3 regions of the Oceanihabitans sp. IOP_32 genome follow, and region 1 is predicted to be linked to each of the others. Evidence: riboswitches for the same ligand, from Rfam matches in the RefSeq annotation. Region 1 holds a riboswitch; each other region holds the start of a gene.
The links. Region 1 has a riboswitch for S-adenosylmethionine ahead of FEZ18_RS10000 (homocysteine S-methyltransferase family protein). Riboswitches for the same ligand answer to the same signal wherever they lie in the genome.

Region 1 (7,228 bases):
AGCTAGGATTTAAATAAACACATTAAAAAAATATAGGAGATTTTTATAACAGTACAAGTACTTTATAAGGTCGCCAAAGAATAAATTGCAAAATAGAAGTTTAAAATGATTAAAACAGATATACTTATTATTGGAGCTGGGCCAACAGGACTCTTTACAGTCTTTGAAGCGGGATTATTAAAATTAAAATGTCATTTAATTGATGCTTTACCACAACCAGGTGGACAATGTTCAGAAATTTACCCCAAAAAACCGATTTATGATATTCCGGGCTTTCCAGAAATATTAGCAGGCGACTTAACTAAGAATTTATTAGAGCAAGGTAAACAATTTGAACCTGGCTTTACTTTAGGAGAGCGTGCAGAAACCATAGAAAAGTTAGACGATGGTACTTTTGTTGTCACTACGAATAAAGGTACAAAACATCACGCCCCTGTGGTGGCCATTGCTGGAGGATTGGGTTCTTTCGAGCCTAGAAAACCTCAAATTGATCGGATTAGCGATTTTGAAGATAAAGGCATAGAGTATTTTATTAAAAATCCAGAGATATACAGCGGTAAAAAAGTGGTGGTATCTGGTGGGGGAGATTCTGCTTTAGATTGGAGTATATTTCTAGCAGACATTGCATCTCAAGTAACCTTAATTCATAGAAGACATGAGTTTAGAGGCGCTTTAGACTCCGTAGAAAAAGTAAGAGAGTTAAAACTTTTAGGAAAAATAAATTTAATCACGCCTGCCGAGGTTACTAAACTGCATGGCACCGATAAATTGGAGGCCGTAACCGTTTTAAAAGAAGGGGTTGAACAAAAACTTGAAACCGATCATTTTATACCATTATTCGGACTTTCGCCAAAACTCGGCCCAATTGCAAACTGGGGACTAGAAATTGAGAAAAATGCCATTAAAGTAGATAATTCTCTCAATTACCAAACCAACATTCCTGGTATTTTTGCTATTGGAGACGTGAATACCTATCCCGAAAAATTAAAACTTATTCTTTGCGGTTTTCACGAGGCTACTTTAATGTGTCAGGCAGCTTACAGAATTATTAACCCAGGTAAAAGATACGTTTTAAAATATACAACAGTAAGCGGCATTGATGGTTTTGATGGTACCAGAAAAGAAGCGCCAAAGGCTGTAGTAAGATCTATTGAAGCATAAGAAAGTTGTATGAGTTTATTTGGAAAACCATTTAAATGCTTCAATCTTAAATTGAAGGATACGGTAGAAGATTTTACAAAAAAACTATTTTATGCCCTTTTTGATGATGAAGATGAGAAGGAGTGGCAAATGCTAAAAAGCACATTTTTAGAGATAGGGAAGCAGGTTTGTAAAAAAGACAGAGTTCTAACTTGGGAGGCCTTCTATAAAACACTACCAGAAGTAAGACGAAAGTTAGATTTAGATGCCATAGCCATAAATAAAAACGATCCAGCATCAAAATGTTTAGAAGAGGTGTATTTAGCCTACCCAGGGTTTCACGCTATAGCTATTTATAGAATAAGCCATGAGTTGTATAAGCTAGATATGCCCATAATTCCTAGAATGATGAGTGAATACGCTCACAATCTTACCGGTATCGATATTCATCCTGGTGCGACTATTGGCGAATCGTTCTTTATAGATCATGGTACTGGCATTGTTATAGGAGAAACCTCTGTGATTAAAAAACACGTCAAGATTTTTCAAGGGGTAACCTTAGGCGGTTTGCAAGTAAACAAAAGCATGGCGTCTACCAAACGACATCCTACCATTGAAGATCATGTAACCATTTACGCCAATGCCACGATTTTAGGAGGCGACATCGTAATTGGAGCTCATAGCACCATAGGAGCGAATGTATGGATTTCAGAGTCGGTGCCAGAACACTCGCTAGTGACTTATAAAACAGAAATTAAAATTAGACCAAAAAATAATGGAGTACGGTAAATCAATATTAGACCAAATAGGAAACACGCCATTAATAGAAGCAACGCATATTATTTCAAACAAAAAAGTAAGGCTGTTTTTAAAACTTGAAGGTAAAAACCCAGGTGGAAGCCTAAAAGACCGAGCCGCTTTTAATATGATAAATGAAGCCATGAAAAGAGGCGACATTAAAAAAGGTGATACTTTAGTGGAAGCCACTAGTGGTAACACGGGAATTGCGCTTGCCTTTATAGCACAACTTTTAGGTTTGAATATGGTTTTGATCATGCCAGAAAACTCTACGGTTGAACGCGTAAAAACCATGCGTGCTTATGGTGCTCAGGTTATTTTAACACCTGCCAATATTGGGATTGAGGGTTCAAGAGACCTCGCCTTTAAACTTAGAGACGAGAAAGGATATACGCTACTAAATCAGTTTGAAAATGACGACAATTGGAAAGCGCATTACAAAACCACTGGTCCAGAAATCTGGAAAGATACCGAAGCACAAGTAACCCATTTTGTAGCAACTATGGGCACCACAGGAACCATAACAGGAGTTTCTAAATTCTTAAAAGAGAAAAACCCGAACATTCAAATTATTGGTGCACAGCCAGCCGACGGGTCAAGTATTCCAGGCATTAGAAAATGGTCACCAGAATATGTACCTAAGTTTTTTGATAGCAGTAGAGTGGATCGAGTGATTGAGGTTAATGAAACTCAGGCTAGAGCCATGACGCAGCGGCTAGCAAAAGAAGAAGGCGTTTTTGCCGGAATGAGTAGTGGAGGCTCGGTGTTTAGCGCCCTACAAGTCGCAGAATCCCTTAAAGAAGGTGTAGTTGTGGCCATTATTTGCGATATAGGAGATCGCTATTTATCTTCTACTTTATTCGATTAAAGATTTTTTGATTTTTATTGTGAAAACAAAAATATAGTTGCTATTTTTGGCAACTAGTTCATAAACGTTTTATATCAATTTATATTTATAGTGTTTTGTAAATAAGCGTATTATAAATTTAATTTGATGTTAATAGTTATCAAGAAAGGTTGAGGGATTAGACCCAACGAAGCCTTGGCAACCCTTTATTTTTAAAGAAGGTGCTACATTCTACTAATATTTTTATATTAGAAAGATAACGAAAAGTTTTTCCTTTGCTTTTCTTGATGACATACAGATATATACAATCAAAATGTCAAAAATACAACAAGCCTTAAAAGATAGAATTTTAGTATTAGATGGTGCCATGGGTACGATGTTGCAGGCCTATAAATTTTCAGAAGACGATTTTAGAGGCGACCGCTTTAAAGATTATCCCACCCCATTACAAGGCAATAACGATTTGCTATCTATTACCCAGCCAGAGGCCATAAAAACCATACATGCAAAGTATTTTGAAGCCGGTGCAGATATTGTTGAAACCAACACCTTTTCAAGCACAACCATTGCTATGGCCGACTACCAAATGGAAGATTTGGTGTACGAGCTCAATTTTCAATCGGCTAAATTAGCCAAAGAGGTCGCCGAGGTTTTCACCGCTAAAGAACCGCACAAACCACGTTTTGTGGCGGGTGCCATTGGACCAACAAACCGAACCGCAAGTATGTCTCCAGATGTTAACGATCCGGGTTATAGAGCGGTGACCTTCGATGAACTCCGTGTCGCCTATAAACAACAAGTGGAAGCCTTAATGGATGGAGGTGTAGATATACTTTTAGTTGAAACCGTGTTCGATACCTTAAACGCAAAAGCAGCATTATTTGCTATTGAAGAAGTTAAAGAAGCTCGAAACATCGATATTCCAATTATGCTAAGTGGTACAATAACCGATGCTTCTGGAAGAACACTATCAGGACAAACCGCCGAGGCATTTTTAATTTCGGTGTCCCATATTCCATTATTATCTATCGGTTTTAATTGTGCCTTAGGCGCTAATCTACTACAGCCCCATTTAGAAGCCATTGTGAATAAAACAGACTTTGCCATATCGGCGCATCCCAATGCAGGTTTACCCAATGCCTTTGGAGAATACGACGAATCTCCAGAAGAAATGGGGGAGCAGATTGAGGTCTATTTACAAAAAAATCTAATTAACATTATTGGAGGCTGTTGTGGTACAACACCAGAGCACATAAGGGTGATCACAAATATTGCAGCAAAATATAAACCACGTTGTTATGCAGGAAGCGTTTCGGCATCACATTAAAATTGTTGAGTGAAGATGAAAGTAAAACAAACTAAATACATGCGGTTGTCTGGTTTAGAACCTTTGGTTTTAAACGAAAATAGCAATTTTATAAATGTAGGTGAGCGCACTAATGTTGCTGGGTCTCGTAAGTTTTTAAGATTGATAAAAGAAGAGAATTATGACGAAGCTTTAGATATTGCACGACATCAGGTTGATGGGGGTGCTCAGATTTTAGATGTTAATTTTGATGATGGTTTGATTGATGGCAAAGAAGCCATGATACGGTTCTTAAACCTCATTGCAGCCGAGCCAGATATTTGTAAAGTGCCCATAATGATCGATAGCTCAAAATGGGAGATTATAGAAGCTGGACTTCAAGTGGTGCAAGGTAAATGCGTTGTTAATTCCATTTCTCTAAAAGAAGGTGAAGCGAATTTTATTTGGGAAGCCAAGCAAATTAAACGTTATGGTGCTGCAGTAATTGTAATGGCTTTTGATGAAGTAGGGCAAGCCGATACTTACGAGCGCCGTATAGAAATAGCCAAACGGTCTTATGATATTTTAGTAGATAAAGTGGGTTTTCCTTCTGAAGATATTATTTTCGATTTAAATATATTTCCTGTAGCCACAGGGATGGAAGAACATCGTAGAAATGCCATAGATTTTATTGAAGCCACACGCTGGGTACGTGAAAACTTACCAAATGTAAGTGTAAGTGGAGGCGTGAGTAATGTGTCGTTTTCTTTTAGAGGAAATAATGGCGTTCGCGAAGCCATGCACTCTGTGTTTTTATATCATGCCATACAGGCGGGCATGAATATAGGTATTGTTAACCCTGCACTTTTAGAGGTTTATGACGATATTCCAAAAGACTTGCTAGAACATGTTGAAGACGTTATTTTAGATCGCAGAGACGATGCTACCGAGCGGCTTTTAGATTTTGCCGAAACCGTAAAGGGATCTAAAAAAGAAGCTGGAGCCGATTTGTCTTGGCGAGAAAACCCTTTACAAGACAGAATTACTCACGCCTTAGTAAAAGGTATAGATTCTTATATTGTTGAAGATGTTGAGCAAGCTCGACAGGAAGCCAATTCGCCAATAGATGTTATTGAAGGACATTTAATGACGGGTATGAATGTCGTTGGCGATTTATTTGGAGCTGGTAAAATGTTTTTACCTCAAGTTGTAAAATCTGCAAGGGTTATGAAAAAAGCCGTAGGCTATCTCAACCCCTTTATTGAAGCAGCAAAAACCGATAAACAAGAACCGGTTGGTAAGATACTTATGGCCACTGTAAAAGGCGATGTTCACGATATTGGTAAAAATATTGTAAGCGTTGTTTTAGCTTGTAATAATTACGAAATTGTGGATTTAGGTGTCATGGTGCCGCCAGAAAAAATTATTGAAACGGCAATAAGAGAACGTGTAGACGCTATTGGTTTGTCTGGCTTAATTACACCATCATTAGATGAAATGGTATATTTAGCCAAAGAAATGCAACGCAACAATCTTGAATTACCTTTGCTTATAGGGGGAGCAACCACATCAAAAGCACATACTGCAGTTAAGATTGACACCCAATACAACAACGCAGTGGTTCATGTAAACGACGCCTCACGTGCCGTAACCGTTGTTGGCGATTTGTTGAATAAAAAATCTTCTCAAGACTATGTTGCAAAGTTAAAAAAAGATTATGATGAGTTTCGAACAAAGTTCTTAAAACGGGGTAAAGAAAAATCATATATTTCTATTGAAGAAGCCAGAAAAAGAAAATATAAAATTGATTGGAATGCTACCGAAATTGTAAAACCAAATACCTTAGGTATTCAGGTGTTAGAGCAATTAAGCCTAAAAGAGTTGTTGCCTTTTATAGATTGGAGTCCGTTTTTTAGAAGCTGGGATTTACACGGGAAATTCCCCGACATTTTAACCGATAAGGTGGTTGGCGAGCAAGCTACAATTATGTACGAAGAAGCACAGCGCATGATTAAAGTTATTATTGCAAAACAATTGTTTAAACCTAAAGCAATTTTTGGCTTGTTTGAGGCAAATTCAATTCACCATGATGACATCTCAGTGATAAGAAAAGGAAAGGAAATCGCTGTTTTTAGAACCTTACGCCAACAATTAAAAAAACGAGAAGGTATTCCAAACCACGCACTAGCAGATTTTATTGCTCCTAAAGATTCTGGGAAAACCGATTATTTAGGTTTGTTTAGTGTAGGTATTTTTGGTGCACAAGAATTGGCCGAAAGCTATAAGTTAAAAGACGATGACTACAATGCTATTATGGCACAAGCCATAGCAGATAGATTTGCAGAAGCCTTGGCCGAATATCTACATAAGCAAATACGCATGAAGCACTGGGGGTATGCTGCTAATGAAAATTTAACTAATGACGATCTGATTAAGGAAAGCTATAAAGGGATCCGACCAGCGCCGGGGTACCCAGCATGTCCAGATCATCTTGAGAAAGAAACCATCTGGGAATTATTAGATGTGGAAAAACGAATTGGTATTTCATTAACCGAAAGCTTGGCCATGTGGCCTGCTGCTGCAGTGTCGGGGTATTATTTTGCTAATCCAGAAGCCAAGTATTTCGGATTAGGGAAAATTACAGACGATCAGGTTACCGATTATGCTAAACGAAAGGGAATCACTAAAGCAAAAGCCAGAAAGTGGTTGCACGCTAATATTGCAGAGTAAATATCTGTTTATATTTGCTTACATCTAAATGGCATCTTTTTTTTTCTACCACATCTGGCAAAAAAAGACCTGTCGCTGGTAAGCAGGTATAGCAGAAAGCACGAGCCTCGTGGTAACAACGAACAAAAAAGCAAGTTGGAATTACTCGTGAGTTCGAAAGCACATAAAATTAAAATAAATACTGATGAGATTTCTGCTGTTGCGGAAAAGATAAATAAGAACTAATGAAAGTAACAGAGCATATTGAAAAAGCAAAAGGTAAAACCTTGTTTTCTTTTGAAATTATACCACCAAAAAAAGGGAATAATATTCAAGAATTATATGATAATATAGATCCTTTAATGGAATTTAATCCACCTTTTATTGATGTGACAACTTCTAGAGAGGAGTTTGTGTACATTGAAAAGGAAGGTTTGTTCGATAGGAAA
Region 2 (7,228 bases), 1.1 Mb from region 1:
CTAAAGATATATAAAAATTAATGAAAAATGCAGCCATCAAACGTATAAAAGACATATTTAAGACCTAGAATAAGAAAATTATGGACGATACCAAATACAGAAATAACAATAAGGATAAGTCTAAACCATAAATATCTTATTTTTGACTCGCCCGGAATAAAGACTATATCATGTTAATGATTAGGTCTGTTACCCAGTACCCGATTAATCACCAATTACTATTTTACATGAAAAAATTATTTATCCTGTTTATCCTCATTTGTTCTTGTGCTGATCAAAATTCAAATACCGAAAAGAAAAAAATCGATAGAGATTTCACCACAGTTTTTGAAAAGAGCGAAGGTTTAGAAACCGCGACCTATAATCAAACCATTCAATACTATCGCGATTTGGCAGCGGCTTTTCCTGAAATTTCAATGCGAGCTATTGGCGAAACAGATTCTGGACTACCGTTGCATATTGTAACTTTAAACAGCCATAAAACGGGTGATAATTTTGAAAACCTAAGACCAAATAACAGAATCCTACTTATAAACAATGGTATTCATCCCGGCGAACCTGATGGTATTGATGCCACGATGATGTTGTACAGGGATATCGCTCAAGGAAAAATTGAAGCGCCAAAAAACACGATTTTAGTTACCATTCCTGTTTATAATATTGGAGGGAGTTTAAACCGAAATTCTACATCACGCACCAACCAAAATGGGCCAAAAGAATATGGTTTTAGAGGTAATGCCAGAAATTACGATTTAAATCGAGATTTCATAAAAGCCGACACCAAAAATGCGAGAACGTTTGCTCAAATTTTTCATTTGGTGCAACCCGATGTTTTTATAGATAACCACGTTAGTAATGGTGCAGATTATCAATACACCTTAACCCATTTATTTACGCAACACAATAAATTAGGAGGTGGTCTAGGCACCTATTTGCATACAGAAATGATGCCTGCCTTAGAACAAAAGCTTAAAACCAAATCATGGGATATTACACCTTATGTTAATGTTTTTAATAGAACGCCAGATGCTGGATTCACCCAGTTTTTAGACACAGCACAGTATTCTACAGGTTATACCGCTTTGTTTAATACCTTGGGGATGATGGTAGAAACTCATATGCTAAAACCCTACAAACAACGTGTTGAAGGCACCTATGAATTGATGAAAAGCATGATTGAAATAACAGACGAACATGGCGATAAAATCTCGCGATTAAGACAAGAACAATTTAATTTGTGGTCTGCTGGAAAAAACTATCCCTTAGCTTGGTCTGTTGACAGTGCAAACGCCGCTACCCTAAACTTTAAAGGCTACGAAGGCAAAATGATACCAAGCACACTCACTGGAGACCAACGTTTAAAATATGACAAATCTCAGCCCTTTACGAAACAAATTAAATATCAAAATCAATATAAACCCAGTACAGAAGTAAGCATTCCAAAAGCCTATGTGATTCCACAAAGCTGGCATAAGGTAATCGATTTATTAAAGCTTAATAATGTTGAATTGTCTTTATTTGAAAAAGACACGACCTTACTGGTTGAATCGTACAAAATAGATGCTTACGAAACTTTAGCATTTCCTTACGAAGGGCACTATAAGCACTACAATACCAAAGTAAAATCTACCAAAACAGAGCGCCGGTTTAGAAAAGGAGATTATTTGATAAAAACCCACCAAAAGGCGATCCGTTATCTATTAGAAACTCTAGAGCCAACTGCGCCAAACTCCTTCTTTAACTGGAATTTTTTCGACAGTATTTTACAACAAAAAGAAGGCTTTTCGCCTTATGTCTGGGAGGACAAGGCCGAACAGCTTTTAAAGGAAAACCCCAATCTTGAAGTAGAATACAATATAAAAATTAGCTACGACGAAACATTTGCTAACAACTGGTATGCGCAACTGTCTTGGCTACACAAGCAGAGTAAATATTATGAAACAGCTCATTTACAATATCCCGTTTATCGATTGAATTGAAAAGTTTTGGATGAGGAGAATGGGTTTACACCCTACTTTAAACATAAAACCACTAGTGTCCGATTAAAAATATTATAATGCTGTCCATCCTTTTAAAATTAAGAACTTTGCACGTTTTTTAAAATGTCACCTTGCTTATTTGAAATAATTATTAAGATTTAAAGGAACTATTTTGTTAATTTAAAGTACTTCTGTTTATCAGTAAGTTAGAATCAAGTCTTGGTTCTTATGTCTATTAGCGAAGCGGTCTTATGTCTTTTGTCGGACATTAATGACATAAAATATAAAAACAGCAAATAAAGAAGCGCTTTATCGGAGTAACTGGTATCGTGGCATGTTTGCTTAGCTTTATATATTTTAATACCTGTTTATCCACCATTTAAAAGTGTCTTCGGTCTGAATAGATCCAGATTTTAGTTTTTTCATCATCGTAGAAATATTGTTTTGGTCCTTGATGCTTTCCTTTGTGTAAATAGGTCCTGATTCCATCGTGTTTGCCTTTTTAGAATCTGGTTTTTGGTATGCCTTATAACGAATGTCGTCCAGCCATTGTTCTAAGTCTTTTAAACCACCTTTGCGCCCACAATAACCACAACCCCATTCGTCGTGTTTAGAACTCACCCTAATATGATGGATTGTACCCGCAGGGCATCGCGCTTTTCAAGCAAAAGGGTTATCACCAGTAAGTCTTGGGTGTAACTGCCGCTCTTCTAAAAAGTTTATTAAAAGTGTTATGTTTTGCTTGGCTTGTTCAGAAATTGCTGTTTTTTCATTTAGAATAGCATCGGTTAAATCTTCAAATTCTTTTTTAGTTAATACTGGAGTATTTTGAAATTTCGGAAAACCAATATAAGGAAGATTGGTTTCTATACGGTTTCTAGGAATAAAAAAGATATTCTCTTTAAGCGCGTCATATTTTAATTTGTATTGAGCAATAATTTTTAAGTCATCCTCAAACATGGTATAAGCGAGCAGAATGTAACCATCGTCGGTAATTCTATAATAATATTTTATTTCGGCATCAAAGATAGTTTCAATAGTTTCTATAAGATAATGGAATTCATTGCGAATTGCTTGGGTGGGCCCGAAATCTAAATCGGAATTCATTTTAACACCTTCTTGAGTTGAGTAAACAGTTTTCATAATACATAATTTTTAAAGGTTATGCATCAGGAAAAAAAACGTGTTAAACAGTTTGGGAATCATTTATTTTTGACTAAACTGTCCGTATTCTAAACCACCGTGGCTTTTGTGCTCGGTTGGTACGCTAATAACGTTCCTAATACAATTACAAAAGCTAAGCTATTCTGCAACTTAAAAACAATTTAATTTTATTCGAAAACAAGTGCTAATACAACATCACCAAAATGCCAACCCCTAAAACTGATTAAAATCATTTACTATGCCCTAAAAATCTGCTATGTTTGTTCTGTAACATAAAAACAATACATATTAATATGGAAAATTTAGTAGGACTAGACCGTAAAAAGGCGGAAAAATTAGTAGTAGATTTAAATGGTTTATTGGCAGACTACGAAATCTTTTATCAAAACTTAAGAGGATTACATTGGAATATTACAGGAAAGGAATTTTTTGAACTTCACGAAAAATTTGAAGAGTTATACAAAGATGCTTTTGAAAAAATTGACGAAATCGCAGAACGCGTTTTAACGCTAGAGGGCGAACCCTTGCATACCTACACCGATTATCTTAAGGCGACCGATATTGCCGAAGAGAAAAGTGTAACCGATGGCATACAAGGTGTTGAGGTGGTTGTAAAAAACTTCCGTACGCTTATTAAAAAAGAAAGAAATATCTTGGCTCTGGCCGCCGATGCTAATGATGAAGGTACGGTAAGCTTAATGAGTGATTATATTTCTGAAACAGAAAAAACACTTTGGATGCTTAATTCCTATTTGAGATAAAATATTTTGAGCTCTCGCGTTTTGTTAATCCCTTAACAACCGGGCTCATATTCATGTCTCTCTTATTTCAGGAAGTAGATACACACTACTTCCTGAAATTTTTTGTGACAATCCCACCAGAAAACCTATGGCTTACTTCTTCCAAAAAATAAGATTTGGGTTAAATAAGCCCAACATACCCCAATAACCATAAATCCAGTTCTAAAAACGAATGCCATGGCAAGCTACACAAATGTCAAATTATCAGATTCTTAGAAGAATTAAGAGGGTTTATATTATCAGTCAAACCGTATAACTATTTTTAAATACCATAGAAATATCTTATATTTAGTAACATAATTTTTGTGAATCTGTTTTGTGCCGTAAACCTAAAAAATCTGCGATTATCTGCGACCCGAGCGACAGCGAATTGGCGAAGTAAATCTGTGGAAAATAAATAGCAGCTCAATAGTGAATTGCCCCACTGATTTTGCTGAATAAAAATAAATATTTGTTTTTCGCTATGATATAAAAAACATCAATATATCCTAAGAATTTATGGGGTTATGACACTTTACGGACAAGCACTAATAATTGAAATCATTTTGAAATTACAGATCATCCATAACTAAAACTTGATATCCAAGAAAATGTTTATATGGATGTCGCATCTTACTATTAACAAAACAATAAATATATACATATGAAAACGTACAAAATAGCAGTTATTGTAGGCAGCCTTAGAAAGGAATCTTTCAACCTAAAAACAGCCAAAGCGTTAATGCAGCTGGCGCCAGAATCGTTAGATTTAGAACTGGTAAGCATCGCAGGCCTGCCCATGTTTAATGAAGACCTAGAAGGCAATCCACCAAAGGAGTGGGAAGTACTGCGTGAAAAAATAAGGAATGTTGATGGTTTGCTCTTTCTAACGCCAGAATACAACCGCTCGGTGCCTGGAGTTTTAAAAAATGCCATTGATGTTGGCTCACGCCCCTATGGTAAAAATTCATGGGACGGTAAACCAGCTGCTGTAGTAAGTGTTTCTATTGGAAACATTAGTGGTTTTGGTGCCAATCATCATTTAAGGCAGTCGTTAACTTTTGTTAATGTACCGACCATGGCGCAACCAGAAGCTTATATTGGCGGTGCCGCTGCATTGTTTGATGATAAAGGCGAACTAAACAACGACTCTACCAAAGATTTCCTGAAAAATTTTATGTTAGCCTTCGAAAAATGGGTGCATACCAATGCATAAGTTCACCCTAAAGGTGTTTTTTAAGCAGAGACAAGTGGCAAATTCATTTTAAATCGCATTTTTAGTGTTAGTTGGTTTAAAAAATTGTGGCGAGGTGCTTGACGTGGTGGCTTTTTAAGAAGGCAGCACATGCTACTTGCATTCTCAAAATAACATAAACGCAAGACCTCGCTTTTACAAGGTTTCAATAAGTCTTATTTTGATGACTGTCTAACGTATTTGTAAGCTAGTGAGCGTTTACTCTAAACTAAATAAATACAAAAAATCACCATACTCTTATGCTTTTATAAACACGTTTTTTTGGTTTTATAAAACCGAAAAATATTCTTAAATTGAAACCTACTTACAAGACCAAAACACCATGAAAAAACATTATAATATTATTATCGCTGGGGCTGGCGGTATTGCAGAAGCTGCTGGATTACTTTTGGCAGAATGGAGCAGCGTAACCCCTACTATTTTTATTGGCGATCGCGACGTTTCAAAAGCTGAAAAAGTGGCACAATGGATTATGGAAGGCACAACAAAACCTTGTAAAGTCACCGCTTTTAACTTAAACTTAACCGAGCCTTCTGATGGCTTAAAACACATTTTAAAAGAAGGTGATGCCCTGCTAGACTGTTTACCGGGTAGTTTAGCCCCTAAAACAGCTGGGCTGGCAAACCAATACCATTTATACTATGCCAACCTTACCGAATATGTTGAGGAAACCAATAGCATTATAAACATGGCTAAAGACGCCAAAACGGGTTTTGTGCTTCAAACGGGATTAGCACCTGGTTATATTAATGTTTTAGGAAATTATCTGTACCAAGAGTTTTGTAACACCCATGGTGTCACCCAGGTAGACAGCCTAGAATTAAAAGTAGGTGCACTTACCAACCATGCCGTTGCCCCGCACTTTTATGGGTTTACTTGGAGTCCTATTGGTGTGGCTACCGAGTATGTAAAAGATTGCGTGGTAATTCGTGATTATAAAAAAACCACACGCCCTGCCCTTTCTGAGCGTGGTGAGATTTTAATTGATGGCCTAGCTTATGAAGACGATTTAACCTCTGGTGGTGCAGCCAATCTCCCCGATGCCTTAAGTGGCCAGGTAAAGCAATTAGACTATAAAACCTTACGCCACCCAGGACATTATGCGTGGGTAGAACAACAACTAGAACATTTAAAAGACAGTAAAGACCCTGCTTCTGGTCTACAAAAAATCATGCAAGACCAAATCCCGCATATTGAGGACGACCACATTGTGATTTACGCTGCTGTGCAAGGAAAAGACGCCCAAGGGATTTTACGCCGACAAGAAATCTCGAAAAAAATAAAACCACAGCTCGTGGGCAAACATACCTTGAGAGCCATTCAAACTACAACAGCAACTCCATTAATACAAGCCATACAATGGTTGCTAGAAACAAAACCAAAAGGAATTACATTACAAAGTAATATAGATGCTAAAGCGTTTTTAAACGGCAGATTTGTAAAAGCTGTTTACGGAAAAATTTGAAGCAAAGCTTAACCCACTCCTCTAGGATTGGGTTTTATACGCACCTTTCTGCTTTTTGAAATTATCATACTGCAAAACCCAAACTTTTCGGTAATAACGCCAAGGCATTTGTAAATACCCAAACCATGTATGGGGTATTGATGCACCACATTAGTAAAATGCACCGCATCAAAATACTTACCGTGTTTATCTACAAACGTGCTTAACCGCATTAATTTGCCTTGAGCGGTTTTGTTGTATCTGGTGTTTACTAAATTGCCGTACATAATAACCTCTTTATTCACGTAATGGCCCATCTCATTGGCGGTAATATCGTTTTCTAAGACTTCATCCACCAAATCGAAATAACCACATAAGGGAAATCCTAATAGCTCCATTTCATCATAAGCATTTTCTACGTCGCAGACTTCTAAAGCGGGCAAATCGAAATGTTTATGCACAGGTTTAAATAATTTGGGCTGCTTATTAGTAGATCTAGAGGCATTAAGCTTAAACATGGCCTGCCAGAGCAGTTCGGTTTTCGATTTTTGCGTAAACCTAAAAGCATCAATACGTATTAAAATAGATAATTGCTCTATACTAATAC
Region 3 (7,228 bases), 1.5 Mb from region 1:
GCCGTTCGTTTTGGCATGGGAGCTATAAAAGGCGTAGGCCATGGTGCGGTAATGACTATTGTAAATAATAGAAAAGATGGCCATTATAAATCTATTTTCGATTTGGCCAAACGCATCGATTTGCGTGCTGCCAATAAGAGAGCCTTTGAAAACTTGGCCTTAGCAGGTGGTTTTGATGGTTTGGCTAATACACACCGTGCGCAATATTTTCATGATGATGGCGATGGCATTACCTTTTTAGAGAAAGCCATAAAGTACGGACAAAAGCACCAAGAAAACGAAAACTCGGCGCAGGTAAGTTTATTTGGTGAGTCTAGTGAAGTACAAATTGCCGAACCCGAAGTCCCGCCATGTGAGGAGTGGGGCACTATGGAAAAATTAAGTAAAGAGCGTGAAGTGGTTGGCGTTTATATTTCTGGGCATCCTTTAGACGATTTTAAAACTGAAATAAAAACATTTACTAATGGTAACGTGGCTATGTTTAATACTTTAGAACCTTATGTTAATCGTGAAATTGTTTTCGCTGGCGTAGTAACCGATGTGCAACACCGTGTAAGTAAACAGGGTAAAGGTTGGGCATTATTTACCATTGAAGATTATACCGATAGTTTTGAATTCAGGATTTTTGGCGAAGAGTATTTAAAGTTTCGTCATTTTTTAATGAAGAATAATTTCGTGTTTGTAAAAACTTTTGTTCGCGAAGGCTGGGTAAATAAAGACACTGGAAAGAAAAGCGATCCAAGATTACAGTTTAATAATTTCCAGTTGTTGCATGATGTCATGGAGAATTATGCCAAAAAACTATCTATACAGGTCGATATTAAAGATTTAAGCGAACAGAAAATAAAAGCTTTAAGCGAGCTGATTAGTATGCACCCCGGAAACCAAATGCTGAATTTTTTGATTTATGATATCAATGAAAAAATAAAGTTGGCTATGCCAAGTAGAAAGCAGAAAGTTAGGGTGTGTCAAGAACTCTTGGATGAGTTGGAGTTGCAGGATGTGAAGTTTAGGTTGAATTAACTAATTCCTGTGTAGGCATAAATCTCAAAACAATAAGCTTCTAACTTTTGTATTAAGCTTTTTTTTCTTATTTTTACTTAAAATACATCAAGATTTTGAGTTTTAAACGCTCAAAAACCAACCGAGACGCGAGTCCGCGGTGGTCAAAAGATGTGGACAGTCTGTCAAAATAAAGAGCAACTTCCCTTCTTAGTTTATTGATGTAACTTTAAAATAATAATTATGTATTTAAAAAAGTTATTTAGTCAATTTAAATTAAAGTCAAAGAAAAACTTTTCAGTAGTAAAAACTCAAAACTTAAAATCCCATAGAATAACAATCAGAGACAATATAACTTTAAATGAAGATTCTGATTATAAAACAGTTATGAAATGCATGGATGCTATGAACATTCAAGTCAAAAATAAATCTGTGGAACAATTAGAACAGGAAATAGACAGGAAAGTAATAGCAAATTTATATGAGATTATTACAGAATATCCTGATGATAAAAAAATTAAAGGAATAGGAGAGGAATATTTAAAAAAAACAGATAACCGTAATTTGATTATGATAAAAAGACATTTAAATTCACTTAAATATTGGCTAGAAAATTAAAATTGATATTAATGTCTTACAAATAAAAATAGGTGAAAGCTTATTTATTCAAGTTTAAAACTGATTTAGATACCATTTTACTTGAGGCTTTGTTAAAGCATTGAATTGAAATGTAGGAATAGAGTAAAAATTAAAAATCATGACAAGTACAATATCACAAAAGTTTACAGCAAGTTTTGTAATTGGTTTACAAAAAGGCTACACCCAAAATTTGCTTACCAAGCAAGATGTTATTAAAGCCTTGCAGCAAGAACAGGAACAGTTAATACAGATAAAAAATGTTTATTTAAGTGCTGCTATTTCTAATTGTGATATTGTATTGAGCGGACAAGTTGAACCTAGTGTGATGTTAGAGTTTATTAATTATCCTAAATTTCCTTTAAGTGAAAAGGATTTTAAAGAACATGTTTTGTTATTAGCTAAAAAATTATTGAAAGCTTTAGAGCAGAATAGGACTGTTATGGTGTTTCATAATGAAATTGTAATGTTGGAAGAAACCGATGCTATTAATCCAAGAATAATTTAGAACATGAAAACACAAGCTTTTTTTGAAAAAATCCATACCCAAATTGAATTTCAACTGAAAAGGAGTCAAGTAAGCATTAAAATTGCAGTAGCTTGGTTTACTGGTGGGAAGCTCTTTGATATTCTTTTACAAAAATTAGATGAAGGTGTGAAAGTGGAGTTGCTTCTTGCTAATAATGACATAAATTTTAACTCTAATATTAAATTTACAGAAATTAAAAGACGTGGAGGAGAGTTTTATTGGGTAGGTGATAATTTTGCGTATGCACCTTTAATGCATAATAAGTTTTGTATAATTGATAATAAGATTTTAATCTTTGGCTCGTATAATTGGACAAAAAAAGCAAAATCAAACCACGAAAGTATTACGATTATTGAAGGAGATGACAATCTTATTTTAGATTTTAATCAGGAGTTTGATAAAATTAAGCAAAAAGCTAAAGGTATAATTAAAGAGATATTTATTGATTGGGCAAAAGTAATTCTGAGACTCGGAGCCATTAGAAATGCAATTAAGATAGAGGATAACGATGATATAAAATATCAAGTAAGCAAATTAAAACTTTTGGCTCATAATAGTATTAATGATAAGGGTCTCGATACAATAACTCAAGTTATAAGTTTATGTGATAGTAAAAATTATAGAGAAGCATTATATAAAATACAAGCGATTATTGCTAATTATAAAAAAGTCACTATTTTTCATGACCCATATATTTCTGCATTAAAATTAGAAATAAGAGGCCTTGAGTTTCAAATTGCTACTTTAGAGAGTGAGAAGACAGATATAGAGAAACTCATTTCTGGTTTTAATGATAGGTACAATAGAGATCTTGGAAAGATTATAAAAAAAATACTTTTGTTAAAAGGATTTTTAGCTAAAAAAGAATTAGATAAAGATAAAGAAAATGTTGAAAAACAAAACTCTTATCAAGAAGCGCAAAAAGAGTATAAAGACTTTTCTTATTCGTATAATAAAGCATTGGAAAAGCCTAAAAGGTATTCTTTGGGATATCATAAACAAATAGAGTTAAAAAAGATGTTCAGAAAAGCTTCTTTATTGTGTCATCCTGATAAAGTAACTGAAGCACAAAAAGTAATGGCGGAAAAAATATTCTATAATTTAAGGGAGGCTTATGAAAAAAATGATTTTAAAAAGGTTTCAGAAATATTAAAGGATTTAGAGAAAGGAATCTTTACTTCACAAGGAGAAACAATAGATGAATTAAAGAAGTTAAAATCTGTTTTACACATACTTATTATAAAGCGTGAAGAGATAGAGAAAAATCTTAATAGTTTAAAAGAATCTCGAGTTTACCACAAAATTAATAAAATAACTGATTTTGATTATTATTTTAGTACAACGAAATCAAAATTTGAAACTATTTTAGTCGATTTAAAATTAAAATCAGAAAATGAAAGATAGTGATAATAAAATTACAATAATTTCAAGTTCGCTCATTAGCTTAGGTAAACAATTAGAAATAGGAGAGAAATTATTATCTAATTTTAGTAAAGCTTATCATGTTATAATCAAATCAAATAGAACTGTAAGTCTGGTCGAAGATATTGAAACATGTAATGGTGGATTTAAGTTTTATTTAAAAATCCCTTTTAGTAATAAAAATAATAAGATTCTTTTTTTTATGTCAGATGGAAAATACTTTTCTATAAATGCAGAAAATGTATTAGAAGCACTTAAAGAAAACAAAGAAATTGCATTGACTGATTTATTCAATCTTAAAAAAGATGTTGATATTATTTCTACAATACTCTTTAATTCCTTTAAACCAAATAAGGAATATCTAATTTTAGCTACAGTAGGTGGTTTTGTAAAAAAGATTTATTTAGTAGAGTTCGTCAAAGAAACATTAACTAATAAAATTGCAATTAAGCTCTACAATAAAGATAAACTAAAAGCTGTTAAAAAAATCCCAAATCAGAACAATCAACTTATGGTTTTCACAAATGATAGAGCGATAAGATTTGAACTATCAAAGCTTAAATTTTTGAAAAAAAATGCATACGGAAATCGTGTAATAAGTTTTATTAGCAAAGAAGATAATGTACAAGGATTGGTTTCTATTAATAATCTAAAGGAGTCAATTTTGTTGCTGATCTCAGAAAACGGATATGGTTTTAGAATCAGCATTTCTGATTTTAGACTAACAAATTATGGAGGCAAAGGTGTTCATGTTACTGTCGGAAATTATAATACTTGCATAATTAAGCATGCGATAAATACCTTAGATAGAAATGAATTTATTTTAGTACAAGAAAACTACTTACAAAAGCTAAACGTTCATGATATTCAAATTTATGGAAGGTGTTGGCTTGATTCTGAGCCCAAGGGAGTGAAAATTTCTGATAATCAAATAAATTTGATTATATAATAATTACAGTATCAATATTTCTTAAAGAAGTAGCAAAATAATATTAAATAGCCTCCAAATTCATTAGTTCAATTTTGATATATCAAACTGAGATTAATGTTTTTTGAGATTTGGAATTACGGTTGTAATTTAGATTCAAATCAAAAAACAAAACGAATGAAAAAAGAAAAATTATTAAAGTTTTTTAATGAAAAGAACGAGCTAGTCAATCAAAATAAAGCCTTTACAAGCTTTAATTTAAAGTGTGTAAATAGGTTTGATTTTGTTGTTTCAAACCAGAAAGGTTTAGTTGGAAATTCAGTTGAAATAAAATCGATAAAAGATTTAATTGATGCTGTAAAAGAATATTATTCTCAAACAAAAAAGGATTATCGAGAATGCATTGTTTATAGTCCCAATGTCAATAAAGAAAGCGAGCTGTTTGTGACCCCAAAATTGTTAGTGTTGTAAGTTCATTGAAATAGATATGGTTCCAATTTTTTTATAAATATTTTAAAACAAATTTGAAAAGGCTTTTTTTTGGTTTATAATACTAAAAAAAGATGAAACTAACATACCCAATAGAAAGCCAAAAGTTAAAGTGTGTCAAGGCCTCTTGGATGTGTTGGAATTGCAGGACGTAAAGTTTTGGTTGAATTAGTTTTTGCGTAGTCGGTGTTCAGTTTTTTTGTAATATCCGTACGGTCATTCCGAGATTTTTCAATAGAAAAAAAGCGTAGGAATCTGTTTGTTATTTACTAGTGGTTATGATTAGGTTTTTTAACAAGAGATTGCCGCGTCGTGCCTCCTCGCAATGACGGGTTGTTGATGATTTTTGGTTTCGTTAGTGTTGTCATTCCGAGATTTTTCAATAGAAAAAAATCGCGGGAATCTGTTTGTTGTTTACTTGTGATTATGATTTGGTTTTTTTGTCAAGAGATTGCCGCGTCGTGCCTCCTCGCAATGACGGGTTGTTGATGATTTTTGGTTTCGTTAGTATTGTCATTCCGAGATTTTTCAATAGAAAAAAAGCGTAGGAATCTGTTTGTTGTTTACTTGTGATTATGGTTAGGGGTTTTGTCAAGAGATTGCCACGTCGTGCCTCCTCGCAATGACGGGGTTTTTGTGGTTTTGGTTTTGTTTGTGTTGTCATTCAGAGCTTTTTCTATAGGAAAAAAAGCGTAGGAATCTGTTTGTTGTTTACTTGTGATTATGATTTGGGTTTTTTTGTCAAGAGATTGCAGCGTCGTGCCTCCTCGCAATGACGGTTTAGTAGTTTAATTTTCTCAAAATTGTTTTATCTTGCGCTGGAAAAAATAAATCAAAAATGAATCTAAAGACGCTCTTTTTTTTTACCATACTTTTAATAACAATAAACTACAATCTTAAGGCACAAAATTATCCAGAACAGGAGTTAGATTCTGTAACCATAACCTCGGCCCGTATCGATTTGCCTTTTAAAGAAAATTCGAGAACCATAAACATTATAACGTCTACAGATATTAAAAATAGTGCAGCTGTAACTTTAACAGATGTATTACAACAAGTTGCAGGTGTCGATATTAGACGACGTGGTACAGGAGGCAGTCAAGCCGATTTGTTTATTAGAGGTGGTGGTTTCGACCAAACCCTTCTATTAATAGATGGTGTGAAAATGGACGATGCGCAAACTGGTCATCACAGCATGAATGCGGCCTTGCCTATTGAAGTTATTGAGCGTATTGAAATCATTAAAGGACCAGCAGCACGTGTTTTTGGTCAAAACGCCTTTACAGGAGCTATTAATATCGTGACGAAATCCAGCTTAAAAAACTCGGTTTCTGTAAACGCTGAAACGGGTTCTTTCGGGCAGCTTAACGGTTCGGTTACGGTAGGTTCAGAGTTGGAACATTCGTCTCATATTCTTCATGTTGGTAAAATGACTTCTGAAGGTTATCGAAATAATTCGGATTACGATAATTCAAATATTTTCCTAAAAAGTGCGTTCAACAAAAAAGAGCAGCCCATAGAAATGATGGCGACCTTTTTTGAACGTAAATTTGGAGCCGAAAATTTTTATACCACCAATCCAGATTTCAATGAATACGAAGAAACCCAAAACAGTTTAATTGCTTTTACTACAAAATTTCAATCTGATAAATTTAAAATTCATCCTCGTGTGTATTGGAAACGCAATCAAGATGTGTTTCTATTAAAACGATTTGAACCTAATTTTTTCAGAAATGTTCATATTTCAGATAAGATTGGAGCAGAAGCCAATGCCTCATACCGATCAAAATTAGGTGTTACAGGATTTGGTGTTGATATGTCTAAAGTTTACCTACGCAGTAATAATTTAGGAGATAGAAACAGATTTATGACCACCGTGTTTCTAGAACATAAATTCCAATTTGCTAACAATCGCTTAGATATTACGCCTGGTGTGGCGATGACCTATTTTTCGGATTTTAAATTTAATGCCTTTCCTGGTTTGGATATTGGTTTTGATATTACCAACAATTTAAAAGCTTACGGAAACATTGGTTTTACTTATAGAATACCTACCTATACCGATTTGTATTATAGCGATCCAAGAACCAATGGAAATCCTAATTTAGAACCCGAAGAAGCCTTTGCTCAAGAAGTGGGAATAAAATATATAAGTGAGAAATTTAGAGGAAGTTTATCTGTTTTTAATAGAGATGCTGAAAATTTAATCGATTATATCCGGC

Region 2: another riboswitch for S-adenosylmethionine. It lies ahead of FEZ18_RS00335 (hypothetical protein); the one in region 1 lies ahead of FEZ18_RS10000 (homocysteine S-methyltransferase family protein).
Region 3: another riboswitch for S-adenosylmethionine. It lies ahead of FEZ18_RS03795 (hypothetical protein); the one in region 1 lies ahead of FEZ18_RS10000 (homocysteine S-methyltransferase family protein).

Annotation. Positions count from the first base shown of each region.
Region 1 is NZ_CP040813.1:2,404,786-2,412,013, forward strand. Features, by position in the region: gene FEZ18_RS09985 (NAD(P)/FAD-dependent oxidoreductase) at 106-1,161, shown strand; gene epsC (serine O-acetyltransferase EpsC) at 1,213-1,929, shown strand; gene cysM (cysteine synthase CysM) at 1,916-2,806, shown strand; SAM riboswitch class I at 2,940-3,048, shown strand; gene FEZ18_RS10000 (homocysteine S-methyltransferase family protein) at 3,099-4,112, shown strand; gene metH (methionine synthase) at 4,128-6,800, shown strand; gene metF (methylenetetrahydrofolate reductase [NAD(P)H]) at 7,025-7,228, shown strand, end outside.
Region 2 is NZ_CP040813.1:69,128-76,355, forward strand. Features, by position in the region: gene FEZ18_RS00325 (M14 family metallopeptidase) at 228-1,979, shown strand; gene FEZ18_RS00330 (hypothetical protein) at 2,337-2,600, opposite strand; gene FEZ18_RS00335 (hypothetical protein) at 2,640-3,122, opposite strand; SAM-I-IV-variant riboswitch at 3,178-3,270, opposite strand; gene FEZ18_RS00340 (Dps family protein) at 3,437-3,904, shown strand; gene FEZ18_RS00345 (NADPH-dependent FMN reductase) at 4,587-5,138, shown strand; gene FEZ18_RS00350 (saccharopine dehydrogenase family protein) at 5,500-6,642, shown strand; gene FEZ18_RS00355 (DNA polymerase III subunit alpha) at 6,651-7,228, opposite strand, start outside.
Region 3 is NZ_CP040813.1:900,960-908,187, reverse strand. Features, by position in the region: partial or broken gene dnaE (DNA polymerase III subunit alpha) at 1-1,023, shown strand, start outside; SAM-I-IV-variant riboswitch at 1,103-1,205, shown strand; gene FEZ18_RS03795 (hypothetical protein) at 1,246-1,620, shown strand; gene FEZ18_RS03790 (hypothetical protein) at 1,760-2,146, shown strand; gene FEZ18_RS03785 (phospholipase D-like domain-containing protein) at 2,150-3,571, shown strand; gene FEZ18_RS03780 (DNA gyrase C-terminal beta-propeller domain-containing protein) at 3,561-4,538, shown strand; gene FEZ18_RS03775 (hypothetical protein) at 4,695-4,988, shown strand; gene FEZ18_RS03770 (TonB-dependent receptor plug domain-containing protein) at 5,845-7,228, shown strand, end outside.